Tomitella gaofuii: one gene and its partner. The protein of the gene in region 2 interacts with the protein of the main gene of each other region in a pairwise test. Links are inferred from orthologs where the notes say so. Each region holds a gene or a part of one and is shown on either strand. Other genes may lie near its edges.

What was found. The genes of interacting proteins can lie anywhere in the genome.
Region 1: the proteins of H4F70_RS03140 (region 2) and dnaE interact in binary tests that used the Escherichia coli proteins (3 or more experiments, as listed by UniProt). The link is inferred for Tomitella gaofuii from one-to-one orthologs.

The regions. Positions count from the first base shown.
Region 1 is NZ_CP059900.1:2,910,988-2,917,489, forward strand. The notes cover bases 1,069-5,173. They hold dnaE (DNA polymerase III subunit alpha), read right to left. Parts: upstream 4,836-5,173; coding sequence 1,269-4,835; downstream 1,069-1,268. Other genes in these bases: ilvA (threonine ammonia-lyase IlvA), read right to left, coding at 1,069-1,166; H4F70_RS13480 (hypothetical protein), read right to left, coding at 4,959-5,173. In the rest of the region: more of ilvA, read right to left, coding at 1-1,068; more of H4F70_RS13480, read right to left, coding at 5,174-5,657; H4F70_RS13485 (RluA family pseudouridine synthase), read right to left, coding at 5,654-6,502. UniProt on the Escherichia coli protein: DNA polymerase III is a complex, multichain enzyme responsible for most of the replicative synthesis in bacteria. This DNA polymerase also exhibits 3' to 5' exonuclease activity. The alpha chain is the DNA polymerase catalytic subunit.
Region 2 is NZ_CP059900.1:674,146-681,723, reverse strand. The notes cover bases 2,215-5,167. They hold H4F70_RS03140 (DNA polymerase III subunit gamma and tau), read right to left. Parts: upstream 4,849-5,167; coding sequence 2,581-4,848; downstream 2,215-2,580. Other genes in these bases: H4F70_RS03135 (SDR family NAD(P)-dependent oxidoreductase), read right to left, coding at 4,881-5,167; H4F70_RS03145 (HNH endonuclease signature motif containing protein), read right to left, coding at 2,215-2,432. Also shown: H4F70_RS03150 (dienelactone hydrolase family protein), read left to right, coding at 1-383; more of H4F70_RS03145, read right to left, coding at 387-2,214; more of H4F70_RS03135, read right to left, coding at 5,168-5,750; H4F70_RS03130 (sodium:solute symporter family transporter), read left to right, coding at 6,184-7,578. UniProt on the Escherichia coli protein: Part of the beta sliding clamp loading complex, which hydrolyzes ATP to load the beta clamp onto primed DNA to form the DNA replication pre-initiation complex.

The DNA.
Region 1 (6,502 bases), 2.2 Mb from region 2 along the record:
TTGTTGCGCTTGACGTACTCGAACAGCGTGATGTCGTCGTCCGGCCCCAGGACCTCGTCCAGGAAGCGGCGCAGCGCGCCCGGCTCCTGCGGGAAGTCGACCAGAAAGTAGTGCTTGAGTCCCAGGTGCACCAGCGAACGTTCGAGGATCTCCCCATAGCGCGAGACGTCGTTGTTGCCCCCGCTGATCACGCACACCACGGTGGAGCCCGGCTCCAGCCGCATCTGCTCGAGCGCCGTCACCGCCAGCGCCCCGGCGGGCTCGGCGATGACCCCCTCGGTCTGGTAAAGGTCCAGCATCGCGGTGCACACCGCGCCCTCGTCCACCTGCAGCATGGCGATCCCGCCACCGTCGGCGCGCGGGACGGTGGTCGTGACCATGGGCAGCGACGCGTGCGTCACCACGTGCGCGCCGGCCGCCAGCAGCACGTCGTAGGGCAACGCTCCCACCCGCCGCACCGCGGCGCCGTCGACGAACGGGTCCACCTCGGACAGCGTGACCGGCCCGCCGGCGGCGAGCGCCGCCGTCATGGAGGCCGCACCCGCCGGCTCCACACCCGCCACGTACACCCCGGGGGCGCGGTCATGCAGGTAGGACACCAGCCCCGCCATGAGCCCGCCGCCGCCCACCGGGACCACCACCGTGTCCGGCGCCCCGCCGAGCTGTTCGACGATCTCCGCCGCCACCGTGCCCTGGCCGGCGATGGTGCGGGGGTCGTCGAAAGGCGGGACGATCGTCGCGCCCGTACGCTCCGCGTCCGCCTGGGCCGCGGCCGACGCGGCGTCGAACGTCGTCCCGGTCACCACCAGCTCGACGTACTCGCCGCCGTGGGCGCGGATGCGATCCCGCTTCTGCTTGGGGGTGTTCGTCGGCACGTAGATCCGGCCGTGGATGCCCAGCGAACGGCAGGCGTAGGCGACGCCCTGCGCGTGGTTGCCCGCGCTCGCGGCCACCACACCCGCGGCACGCTCGTCGTCGGCGAGCTGCACCATCAGGTTGAACGCGCCGCGGATCTTGTAGGAGCGGACCCCCTGCAGGTCCTCGCGCTTGAGGAACACGCGCGCGCCGGTGGCCGCCGACAGACGCTCGCAGTACTGCAGCGGAGTGCGCACGACGACGTCGGCGATGCGCGCGGCGGCCGCGTCGATGTCGCCCGCCGCGGGCAGCTCGCCCCGCCCGCCGCGCGCCCCGGAACCTGCCTGCGTCTGCTCGTTGGTCGTCACAACCCCCGATTCTCGCACCCCCGCGGGCGCGCCCGCAGGCCGGTCTCAGGCGCCCAGGCAGCCGGCGCCGAGCAGCGCCTTGAGATCGCCCATGAGCGCCGAGGTGGGATCGACGCGCAACCGCTCGTCCAGACGGAACAGACGCACCCTGTCCCCTTCGCCGCTGACGAGCCGCAGGTGCACATCCGAGGTGCCCGGGTGCCGCGTGAGCACCTGGCGCAGTGTCTCGACCTTGTCGGGGGTGCACATGCGCGTCGCCATCGTCACCGCCAGCGGCCGCGCCACGCCCACCGACGACAGGTCCGGCACCGCCAGGTCGTTGACGATGAGCGAGCGCCGCTCGTCGCGCTCGGAGATGCGCCCCTTGAGCAGGACGATGGCGTCGTCGGCGACGTCCATGCCCAGCACCGAATAGGTCTTGGGGAACAGCAGCACCTCGATGCCGCCGGTGAGGTCCTCGAGCTGCGCCGACGCCCACGGCAGGCCCTGCTTGTTCACCCGCCGGTTGACCGACGAGAGGATGCCGCCCACCGACACCTGTGTGCCGTCCTTGACCTTGCCCTCGAGGATCGCGGGGATGGACGTGTCCGATTGGGCGGCCAGAACGTGCTCGACACCGTTGAGCGGGTGGCCGGTGACGTACAGGCCGAGCATCTCGCGTTCGAGGGCCAGCCGGTGCTTGGTCTCCCATTCCTCGTCGGGCACGGGGATGTCGAACACCGAGGAGTTCTCCTCCGCGGCTCCGTCCCCGCCGAACAGGTCGAACTGACCGATGGCCTCGGCCTTCTTGGTGCCCATCACGGCGTCGACGGCGTCGGAGTGCACCAGCAGCAGCCCCTTGCGCGGATGCCCGAGCGAGTCGAAGCCGCCCGCCTTGATCAGTGACTCGATGGCCTTCTTTCCGCAGGCCGCGGCGTCCACCTTGCCCAGGTAGTCCGAGAATCCGGTGAACGCGCCCTTCTGCTCGCGCGCCGCGATGATCGACGACACCACGTTGGTGCCCACGTTGCGCACGGCGGACAGGCCGAAGCGGATGTCCTCGCCGACCGACGCGAAGTACGTCCCGGACTCGTTGACGTCCGGCGGCAGCACCGTGATGCCCAGGTGCCGGCAGTCCGCGAGGTAGACGGCGGCCTTGTCCTTGTCGTCACCCACCGACGTGAGCAGGCCCGCCATGTACTCGGCCGGGTAGTTCGCCTTCATGTAAGCGGTCCAGTAGGAGACGAGCCCGTAGCCGGCGGCGTGCGACTTGTTGAACGCGTAGCCGGCGAACGGGAGGATCGTGTCCCACAGGGCCTTGATGGCCTCCTTGGAGTAGCCGTTGTCCTGCATGCCCTTCTCGAAGCCCTCGAACTCGGCCTCGAGCACGGACGCCTTCTTCTTGCCCATGGCCCGGCGCAGGATGTCGGCTCGGCCCAGCGAGTACCCGGCCACCTTCTGCGCGATCTGCATGATCTGCTCCTGGTAGACGATCAGGCCGTAGGTGTCGGCCAGGATCTCTTTGAGCGGCTCCTCGAGCTCCGGGTGGATGGGCGTGACCTTCTGGCGGCCGTTCTTGCGGTCGGCGTAGTCGTTGTGGGCGTTCATGCCCATCGGTCCGGGCCGGTACAGCGCCAGCACGGCGACGATGTCCTCGAACCCGGTGGGCTGCATGCGCCGCAGCAGGTCGCGCATGGCGACGCCGTCGAGCTGGAACACGCCCAGCGTCTCGCCGCGCGCCAACAGCTCGTAGGTCTTCGCGTCGTCCAGCGGCAGCGTGTCCAGGTCCAGCTCGACGTCGCGGTTGGCCTTGAGGTTGTCGAGCGCGTCGCCGAGCACAGTGAGGTTGCGCAAACCCAGGAAGTCCATCTTGAGCAGGCCGATCGCCTCGCACGACGGATAGTCCCACCCGGTGATGATGGCGCCGTCCTGGGCGCGTTTCCACAGCGGGATCGCGTCCATGAGGGGCTCCGAGGACATGATCACCGCGCACGCGTGCACGCCCGCGTTGCGGATCAGCCCCTCGAGGCCCAGTGCGGTGTCGTAGATGGTGCGCACATCGGGATCGGTCTCGACGAGCGCGCGCACCTCGGCCGCCTCCGCGTACCGCTCGTGCTCCGGGTCGGTGATTCCGGCGACGGAGATGTCCTTGGCCATGACCGGCGGCGGCAGGGCCTTGGAGATCCGGTCGGCGATCTGGAAGCCGGGCTGGCCGAAGTGCACGCGGGCGGCGTCCTTGATGGCCGCCTTGGTCTTGATCGTGCCGAACGTGATGACCTGGGCCACCTTGTCCTCGCCCCAGCGGTCGGAGGCGTAGCGGACCATCTCGCCGCGGCGGCGGTCGTCGAAGTCCATGTCGATATCGGGCATCGACACGCGCTCCGGGTTGAGGAACCGCTCGAACAGCAGGCCGTGCGGCAACGGGTCGATGTTGGTGATGCCCAGCGCGAAGGCCACCAGCGAGCCGGCCGCCGACCCGCGGCCCGGCCCCACGCGGATGCCCACCTCGTGCGCATGCCGCACCAGGTCGCCGACCACGAGGAAGTAGGCCGGGAACCCCATCTGCTCGATGACGCCGATCTCGTAGTCCGCCCGATCCAGGTACGCCTGCGACGGCCCCGACGGGAAGCGGCGCCGCAGCCCGGCGGCCACCTCCTCGCGCAGCCACGAACCCTGCGTGTGTCCGTCGGGGACCGGGAAGATCGGCATCCGGTCGTGGTGGGTCCACACCTGCTCGTACGACTCGACGCGCTCGGCCACCAGCAGCGTGTTGTCGCAGGCGCCGGGGACCTCGTCGTCGAAGAGCGCACGCATGTCCGACGCGGGCTTGAGGTAGTAACCGTCGCCGTCGAACTTGAACCGGGTCGGATCGTTGAGCGTCTTGCCCGTCTGCAGGCACAGCAGCGCCTCGTGCGTTTGCGAGAAGTCCTGCTTGACGTAGTGGCAGTCGTTCGTGGCCAGTGGCGGGATCCCCAGCTGCCGGGAGATGTCCATCAGCCCCGAGCGCACGCGGCGCTCGATGGACAGGCCGTGGTCCATGACCTCCATGAAGAAGTTCTCTTCGCCGAAGATCTCCTGCCATTTCGCGGCGGCCTCGAGCGCCTCGCGCTCGTGCCCCAGCCGTAGGCGGGTCTGCACCTCGCCGGACGGGCACCCGGTGGTGGCGATGATGCCCTCGGCGTGCTCGGCGATGATGTCGGCGTCCATGCGGGCCCACTTGCCCAGCTGCCCCTCGATCGAGGCCAGCGACGACAGTTTGAACAAGTTGCGCAGACCCGTCGCGTTGCGGGCGACCATCGTCATGTGTGTGTAGGCGCCGCTGCCCGACACGTCGTCGGACTTCTGGCCGGGATCGCCCCACTTGATGCGCTTGGTGTTGAAGCGCGACTCCGGGGCAACGTAGGCCTCGATGCCGATGATCGGCTTGATGTCCGCCTTGACGGCCTGGTTGTAGAAGTCGCTGGCGCCGAACATGTTGCCGTGGTCGGTCATGCCCACGGCCGTCATGCCCAGCCGGTGCGCCTCCGCGAACAGCGCGTCGGTCTTGGCGGCCCCGTCGAGCATCGAATACTCGGTGTGATTGTGCAGGTGCACAAACGAACTGGAATCCCTCGACTGCACCGCGTCCGCCACGTCCTGCCCGGTCCTTTCGCCGACTGCGCCCGGCCGGCGGAGACCACCACCGGCTGCCGACGAGTCTAGGCCGTCGCCGACGTCGGCGTCCCACCCGTCCGCGCGCCGGATCGGCGCCCGTGGTCAGTCCAGGTACTGCACCGGCGGACGCACCGCGAAACGGCCGAACACCGCGTCCGCGGGCAGCGCCTCCACCGCCAGGACGCCCGGCCGGTCGGCGACCGCGCGCAGGTCGCCGAGGGTTCCGTGCACCACCAATGCCATCACGCACGCGCAGCCGCCGCGGAGCCCGTCGACCACCGCGGCCGCCGTGGTGCTCCCCGCCCCCGCTGCGTTCCCCGCCCCCGCTGCGTACCTGCCCGCCGCGGCGAGCCCCGTGCGCTGTGCGACGACGTCGGCCGCGCGGGACTGGGCGCGCGCCACCATCGCGGCCGGGTCGTCGGTGGCGGGGACCTGCACCGGAGTCACCGGCGTCTGCGCCCCGTCGACGGGCACGTGACTGAGCACCTCGGATATGCGCACCGGCGCCACCGCCCGCGCCGCGTCCTCCGCGCCCACGCCCTGGTCGAACGAGACCAGCGCCCAGTGCAGCGCCTCCGACGGGCCGTGCTCCGCGTCCGGCGTGCCGCGCGGCTGCAGGCTCGCCGCCGCGCGCGCCGTGTACTCCGCAGCGGTCTCGCCGGCGGCAGGGCCGAGCGCGTCCGTCGTCACGGGCGGGGGCGGGATCGGGTTGGCCTTGCCCACCAGGAACACCGCGATGACCACGGCGACGATCACCACCGCCGTCCACACCTCGGCGGGGACACGCCGCAGCGCCGTCACGCCGCCTCGCGCAGCGCGTCCAGCCCGTACTGCAGGTCGTCCGGATACTCGCTGGTGAACTCCGCCCAGCGGCCGTCCCCGGGGTGTGTGAACGCGAGCGACCGGGCGTGCAGCCATTGACGTTCGAGCCGCAGGCGCTTGGCCAGCACCGGGTCGGCGCCGTAGGTCATGTCGCCGCAGCACGGGTGGTGCACGGCGGCGAAGTGCACGCGGATCTGGTGGGTGCGGCCGGTCTCCAGGTGCACGTCGAGCAGGCTGGCGGCCCGGAACGCCTCCACCGTGTCGTAGTGGGTGACGCTGTGCTTCCCGTCGGACCGCACCGTGAACTTCCACTCGTTGCCGCGGGCGTGCCCGATGGGCGCGTCGATGGTGCCGCTGGACGGATCCGGGTGCCCCTGGACCAGCGCGTGGTAGCGCTTGTCCACGGTGCGCTCCTTGAACGCGCGCTTGAGCCGGGTGTAGGCGACCTCCGAGGTGGCCACCACCATGACTCCCGAGGTGCCCACGTCCAGCCGATGCACGATCCCCTGGCGCTCGTGCACGCCGGAGGTGGAGATGCGGAATCCCGCGGCGGCCAGCCCGCCGACCACCGTGGGCCCGGTCCAGCCGACGCCCGCGTGCGCCGCGACTCCCACGGGCTTGTCCACGACCACGATGTGCTCGTCGGAGTAGAGGATGTCCATGCCGGGGACCGGTTCGGCGTCGATGGTCGGCGGCCGCTCAGGTTCGGGCATGTCCACGTCCAGCCACACGCCGGCGCGCAGCCGGTCGGACTTGCCGCAGGCGGCGCCGTCGATGCGCACCGAACCGGACTCGGCCAGGTGTGCCACCGCCGTGCGCGACAG
Region 2 (7,578 bases):
TCGGGATCATCGGGTTCTGCATGGGTGGGACGATCGCGTTGTGGGCGGCCGCCCACGCCGACGTCGATGCCGCCGTCACCTTCTACGGCAGCGGCATCGACCAGCCCCGGTGGCCCGGATTCGAGTCGGGGTTGGAGACGGCGGCGCGTGTGCGTGTCCCGTGGCTCGGCTTCTACGGCGACGCGGACCGGTCCATCCCTCCGGCGCAGGTGGAGCGGCTTCGGACTGCCATCGAGCCGGTCAACGCGCCGACGCAGATCGTGCGCTACCCGGGCGCCGGGCACGCGTTCGCCTCGGACCCGTCGTCGCCGAAGCACGTGCGCGAGGCCGCCGAGGACGCCGGCATCCGCACCCGCGAGTTTCTGGCCGCGCACCTGGGCTGATGGTCAGAATGGCAGGTCTTCGGATGGGTCCGCGTCCGGATCCGCTGCGCCGAAGGCGATGTCCTCGGCGGACACGGCCGCACGTCCGCCGGGGCCGTGCCCTGGATCGGATTCCGGCTCCATCTCGTCGTCCGCCGGCACCGGCCGCGTGCGGAACCCTCCCGGCACGCTGATCAGCCACTGCCCGGTCACGTTCGATGACCAGCATTCCGCGTAGCCCGCCAATACCGCGACGTCCCACAGGCGCCATGTCTTGAGCTGGTGGTGCATCTTGCACAGGCAGTGCAGGTTCTGCGGCACCGTCCAGCCGCCTCGTTCCGGAGCGTCGTGGTCGAAGGGGACCACATGGTCGATCTCGCACCGCCGTGCCGGCACAACACAGCCGGGATGCCGGCAGTGCCCGTCACGCGTGCGCACCTCGCGGGCGATGCCACGGGCAGGCTTGTAGGTGAGCGCGCCCGGCGGCGGCGTGGAGTATCCGCCGTGCCCGTCCGGGTGGATGCCGGAACCCATGCCACGGCACGCCGCCACGCGCCAACGGATCGTGTCGATGAGCCGCCCGTCACCGATGACCGGGACGGTCCTCAGCGCGGGGATCCGCGCATGCCGAAGCGGAGTCGACGGTGCCGGACGCGGAAGCCCTGCCGCAGCGCCCGCCGTGGCGGGGAGAGTCCGCTCGCCCATGGAATCGATCTCGCGCTGCAGGCGGTTCTCCTTTGCCTGCCAACGCTCGTAGGCCGCTTCGATGAAAGCGATGTACTCGGGGTCCTCGAGCTCTGGATCGTAAGAGCCGTCGTCGGGTTCATCTCCCCCATCCTGATCGACCCGGTCCTGGCCGCCGGCACCCTCGAGACGGTCTTCTCCCCCGTCACTGCGATCCGCCGCGCGGCCGCCGGCGTCCGACGGGTTCCGGCCGCCGCCGCATCCCGGCTGCGGGTTGTGCGCCAGCCAGTGTTCCGCGAGGTGCTTCGCCTCCGCGAACACCAGTTGCCACGTCGCGCTCTCAGACAGCATGCGTGCGTACTCTGCGCAGATGGGGCCGTACCCTTCGAGATGCCCCGGGGTGTCCGTCAAATGTGCGAGCGTGGCCAGGTCCACATGCACATACACGTGAACGCGGCGCTGCGCTCCCACCCGGCCACCCGCAGTAGCGACGTCGCCGGTGCTCTCCGGGGTCGGCGAAGCGGGCTCCGCGTCGCATGCGGCATCGCGATCCGCCGGCGCAACCTCGGAACGGACCGATTCAGCCGGTCCCACGCATGGATCCGGACGCCTGGCCTCCTTGCACTCCGGCCGCCCGCACCTGCATTCGAGCCTGTCGGCTCCCAGCGCCATCGCGACCACCGCATCGGCCCGCCGCGTGGCGCGATCCCGAGGGTCGGTGGCGCAGACCGAACTCGCCAGAGCGTCGATGGCCTCGTCGACGACGACCGCCTCATCGGCGGCGAGATACGCGCGGACGTCCGCCATTCCACTGGTGCGCCGTGCGACGGTGACGCGGCGGCGCGAACGCTCACGCGCGTGCAGCCGTTCCGCCATCCGGGGGTCGCGTTCCATCAGTAGCCGCTCGACCTCGAGCGTCAGCGCACCGGGCGCAAGCAGCCGGGCAGAAGCGGCGATCTCCTCGTCGAGAGCCTCGATGATGTCCGGATCCACTTGGGCGAACCCGTGATACAGCACGGCGAGATGCGCATAGTCGATCAGGCCGGCGAGGGCCGCGTCCCGCACCGCGGTGAGGTGAAGCTGCAGCAGCGCCGCGATCCCGTAATGCACCTCCGCCATGTGCATCGTGCACGTCGACGCCGCGGCGACCTCCGAGAGCGCTGTGCGGCGGGCACGCCCCGCGCTCGTGCCGGAGCGCTGCAGCATCGCACAGCGCGTATCGACCAGATCACGCACACCGAGCAGACGTCGTGCCGCTGCGGCATTCTCGTCACGCTGGTGCGTCAGCATCAACTCACGACACCACTCCGGCAGCATCGCCTCCATGCGGCCTTCGACCACCCCGGCAGCGCCGCGCTCAAGCCCCCCGAACCCCACCCCGTTCATGTGTTCTATAGTACACGCATTCGATCGTCCAGCCTCCGGAATCTCGGAACTGCACTCGATCCCGGTGCAGCGCAGCGGTGTCGGGACGACTCACTCGTCGATCGGCGTGGCTCCGAGCGTCCCGCGCAACAACTCCACCGCCGCCTCCTCAGGGTCCCGGCGCTCTGCGGTCACCCCCGGTCCGGCGGCCGCTTCGGCCATCATCTCCTCTTCGGCCGCCGCTTCGTCGAAGGGCGGTGCAGAGCCCTCCTCCGGCGGGGCGTCCTCGTCGCGCGGAGCCGCGGCGCCCGCGTCCTGCGGACCGTCCCCCGGTTCGACAGGAGTCGAACCGCCGGTGCCGGCCGGCGTGGCCGCCACCTCCGCGGACCGGGCCGTGGTGTGTGCCGGCGGAGCCTTGAGGTGCGGCTCCCTCGCCCCGCACGGGAGCGGGTTCGGCGCGCGCCGCCTGACTCGGCCGCGAATAACCCTGCGGCGCCTGCGCACCGGCCTGCGCCTGCCGCGAAGCCCGCTGTGCACGGGTGGTCTGCGGCGGCCCCCCGGCCTGTGCCGGCCCGCTGTCGTTCTCCACGGCAAGCCGCCATTCGCCGCCGTACACGTGCCCGATCGCCTCGCGGATGAGCTGTGCGTTGTGCGGCTCGGCAAGCCTGGTGGCCAACGGCGGGGACGGGTGCGCGAGCACCACCACGTCGTCGTCCACGCGCTTGACCACTGCTTCCGCCAGCATCACCTCGACGGTGCGGCTGCGCGAACGGATCGCCGCGCGCACCTCCGGCCATGCGGCGCGGACGGCCACCGCGTCGGGACGGCCTCCCGCCGCAGCCTGCTCCTCGGGCGGCTGTGGCGCTTCAGGCGCCTGCGGCTCGTCCTCGACGACGGGACCGGGCGCATCGGCCTGCCCTGCGGGAGCAGATTGCACGGGGGCCGGATCCGGTGCATCCGGCTGCTCGGCCGTCGCGACCGCACTGGTGGGTTCATCGACAGCCGGTTCCGCGACTGCCGGCTCCTCGATGACCGGCGCCGTGGGCACGGGAGCGGGTGCCGTGTTCTGCGGTGCCGTGGGCTCGGGGACTGCGCTCTTCTCCTGCGGCGGGTCGTGCCGCGGCGGCGCGGTCTCCTGAGTGGCCCGGCGCTGCGACGGGCGGACGAAGCGCGGCACCGGCCGCTCCTCACCGCTACCGCCCGATTCCGGAGCACCCCCGGCCGGGGAACCGGACACGGCTGCCGCACCCGCACCCGCGGAACCTGCCGGCGCCGCGACACCGGCACCCCCTCCGCGTTCGAGGCGTTCGATCCGCTGCAACATCGCCGACGACTCGTCGGACGCCGCGGGCAGAAGCAGCCGCGCGCACATCACCTCCAGCAACAGGCGCGGGGCGGTGGCGCCGCGCATGTCCGTGAGCGAATCGTGGACGACCTCCGCGTACCGGGTGAGCGTGGCGGGACCGATGCGCTCGGCCTCCTCACGCATGCGTTCCAGCGCGTCCCCCGGGGCGTCGACGAGCCCGCGCTCCCCGGCGTCGGGCACCGCCCGCAGCACGATGAGATCCCGGAGTCGGTCCAGCAGGTCGGACGCGAAGCGACGCGGATCGAGCCCGGCCTCGATCAGCCGGTTGACCGTCTCGAAGATGGCCGCTCCATCGTCCACCGCGAGCGCGTCCACGGCGTCGTCGATCAAGGCGACGTCCGTGACCCCCAGCAAAGCCAGCGCACGACCGTAGGTGATGCCCTCCGGCCCGGCGCCCGCCAACAACTGGTCGAGCACGCTGAGCGTGTCACGCGGCGAACCTCCGCCCGCGCGGATGACGAGCGGATACACCGCGTCCTCCACGGTGACATGCTCCTGCTCGCAGATGCGGTCGAGCAGTCCGCGCATCACCATCGGCGGCAGCAGCCGGAACGGATAGTGGTGGGTGCGCGACCGGATCGTCGGCAGCACCTTCTCGGGCTCCGTGGTGGCGAACACGAAGATCAGGTGCTCCGGCGGCTCCTCGACGATCTTGAGCAGCGCATTGAAACCGGCATTGGTGACCATGTGGGCTTCGTCGACGATGAACACCCGGTAACGCGACTCCGCCGGCGCGTAGAAGGCCTTGTCACGCAGGTCTCGGGTGTCATCCACGCCGCCGTGGCTGGCCGCGTCGAGCTCGACGACGTCCAGGTTGCCCGCCCCTCCGGGCCCCAGGGCGACACACGACCGGCACACGCCGCATGGTGTGGCCGTCGGGCCCTCCACGCAGTTCAGCGACCGGGCGAGGATGCGCGCGGACGACGTCTTGCCACAGCCGCGCGGCCCCGAGAACAGATAGGCATGGTTGATCCGCCCCGACTCCAGGGCCGCGCTGAGCGGCTCTGTGACGTGCTCTTGTCCCACGACCTCCGCGAAGGCCGCCGGTCGATACTTCCGGTAAAGCGCCACGCGCTGAGACTACCGGCCGCCGCCGACATCGCTCAGGCTCCGTACCCGCCGTCCACGTCCAGCTTCTGCCCCGTGATGAAGCCGGCACGGTCCGACGCGAGGAACCGCACGGCCTCCGCGATGTCGGCGCACGTGCCGAACCGGCGCAGAGGGGTGTTGACGCGGGCCGCTTCCAGGGCGGCGTCGTCCAGGTCGCCCGCGGCGGCCAGGGCCTGCGCCATCCCGTCCGACAGCATGCCCGGGCCGACGCAGTTGGCACGCACACCAAACCGGCCCTCCTCCACCGCCAGCCCTGTCACGATCGCCTCCACCGAGGCCTTGGGCACCACCGACATGCCGTCACGGACGGCGAAGCGCCGGCCTGCGGCCGAAGTCACCGCGACGATCGATCCGCCCGATTCGCGCAGCGCCGGCAGGAATGCGTGGGCGACGGCGAAGAACGCGGCACTGTCACCGACGAGCACATCACGCATCTCCGCCGGTGCGACGCGGCTGAGATGCCGTTGCCGCACCAAAGGGCCTGCCGCATAGACCACTGTGCGGATCGCGGCGAACCTGCGACCCGCATCCTCCGCGAACGCCGCCACCGCGTCGAGGTCGGCGAGGTCGAGCGGCAACGCGGCCGATTCCGCGCTTGCACCCGACGCCGCACCGGCCTCGGCGAGCAGCGTGTCCGCCCGTCCCCTGTTGCGGTGGTAGGTCAGGCACACCGGTGCGCCGTCCCGCAGGAACGCCCGGACGACGGCGCTGCCGATCCCGCCGGTTCCGCCGATGATCACGACTGCGCCGTCTCCGCCCGCCGATGGCGTGCCCGTCAACCCCGTCACCCGTCCTTCCCCTCCCCGGCCGCAGTACATCACGTGACTCCCGCGCGCCAGCACCGACCATGTGATGCTCAGCATATCCGTCCATCGACGAGTTCTCCGCCGGAAACCACGGACACGGTGCGGATTCAACAAATGGATTCCGAACGATCGAAACCGCATACCGTACCATGCAGTAACACGCCTCCACAAATTGCGTCGTCAGGAAAGGACGACCGGAAGTCGACAGTTGATACAGTCCGAATGCAGTGCATCCGCCGGACCGTCGGCGACCGCCTATTCGGACACGTGAACCGGAAGGGTCGCCGCGGGAATCCGGGCGGCATCTGCACGGACCCTATTGGCCCGGGGCCGCTCACGCGCGCACCGATCTGCGCGAGGCAACCCGTTTGCCCCGCACAGACCGGTGCCGACCGGTGCCCGCATCCCCTCCGAGGGGGCGGCGCGCCCGGCAGCGGCGCCCCCTGACGGAGGACATGTGCACCCACTCAGCGCGACAACAACGATCTTATTGCTCGTAGCATTTTTCGGAATCACCTTTCTGCTCACCCTGACAATCCGCGAAAAGAAAGAGAACGCCGACGGATTCATGGTGTCCAACGGCGCCGTCGGTTTCGGGCTCTCGTCGTCGTCGATGACGGCGACGTGGATCTGGGCGGCATCGTTCTACGCCGCCGCCACCGCGGGCTACAAGTACGGAATCTCGGGCCCCATCCACTACGGCTTGTGGGGCGCGTTGATGATCCTGTGCATCTACCCGTTCGGCAAGAGGTTCCGCAAGATCGCGCCGCACGCGCACACCCTGGCCGAGGTGATGCACGCACGGCACGGCACTTCCAGTCAGCTCCTGCTGGCGGTGTCCAACGTGGTCGGCAGCATCATCAGCATCACCGCCAACTTCACCGCCGCCGGCGCGCTGGTCTACATCCTCACGCCGTTCAGCTTCACCACGGGCGTTCTCGTGGTGGCCATCGGCATCCTGTCGTACAGCATCTGGTCGGGCTTCCGCGCCGCGGTGCTCACCGATGCCGCGCAGCTCGTCGCGTTGATGGGCGCCGCGGTCGTCATCATCCCGGTGATCTTCTTCGCCGCGGGCGGCCCGGACATGCTCCGCGGCGGGCTTGATTCGTTCTACGACGCGGGCAACCCCGATATGGCGAACTTCTTCTCCATGGACGCCTTCCTGTACCAGGGCGCGCCCTACATGGTCGCCGTGCTCGCCTACGCGATCGGCAACCAGACCATCGCCCAGCGACTGTTCGCGGTACGCCAGGACAAGATCAAATCGACGTTCGTCACCGCCACCTTCGGTTACGCCGGCACCGTCATCGGTCTGGGCATGCTGGGCATGCTCGCCGCGATGATCGGGCTCAAGCCCACCGACGGGGACACCAACAACCTCATCCCCGACATGGCCGTGGAATTCCTTCCCGGCGTCCTCATCGCCGCGCTGTTCATCATGGTGATCGGCTCGCTCGCGTCCACCGCGGACTCCGACCTCTCGGCCCTCGCCTCGATCACGATGGCCGACATCTACGGCAAGAACCTCGCTCGCGGCAAGGTCAACCCGGGCACGATGCTGCTCATCGGCCGTCTGACGATGGTCGCGGCGACCGCGGCCGGCGTGATGTTCGCGTTCGCAAGCTTCGACATCCTGGACCTGCTCGTGTTCGTCGGCGCCCTGTGGGGTGCGCTGGTGTTCCCGGTGATCGTGAGTTTCTACTGGCGGCGCATGACCAATGTCGCGTTCACGGTGTCGGTGGTCGTGGCGCTCGTGTTCTTCCTCATCGCCCGCTTCACCTTGATCCCCATGGTCGGTGCGCAGGCGGTGCTGTTCGAGATCCTGGCCGCCGCCGGTGCCGCCGTCGTCGTGGGCCTGCTGGTGTTCGGCATGCTCGGACGCATC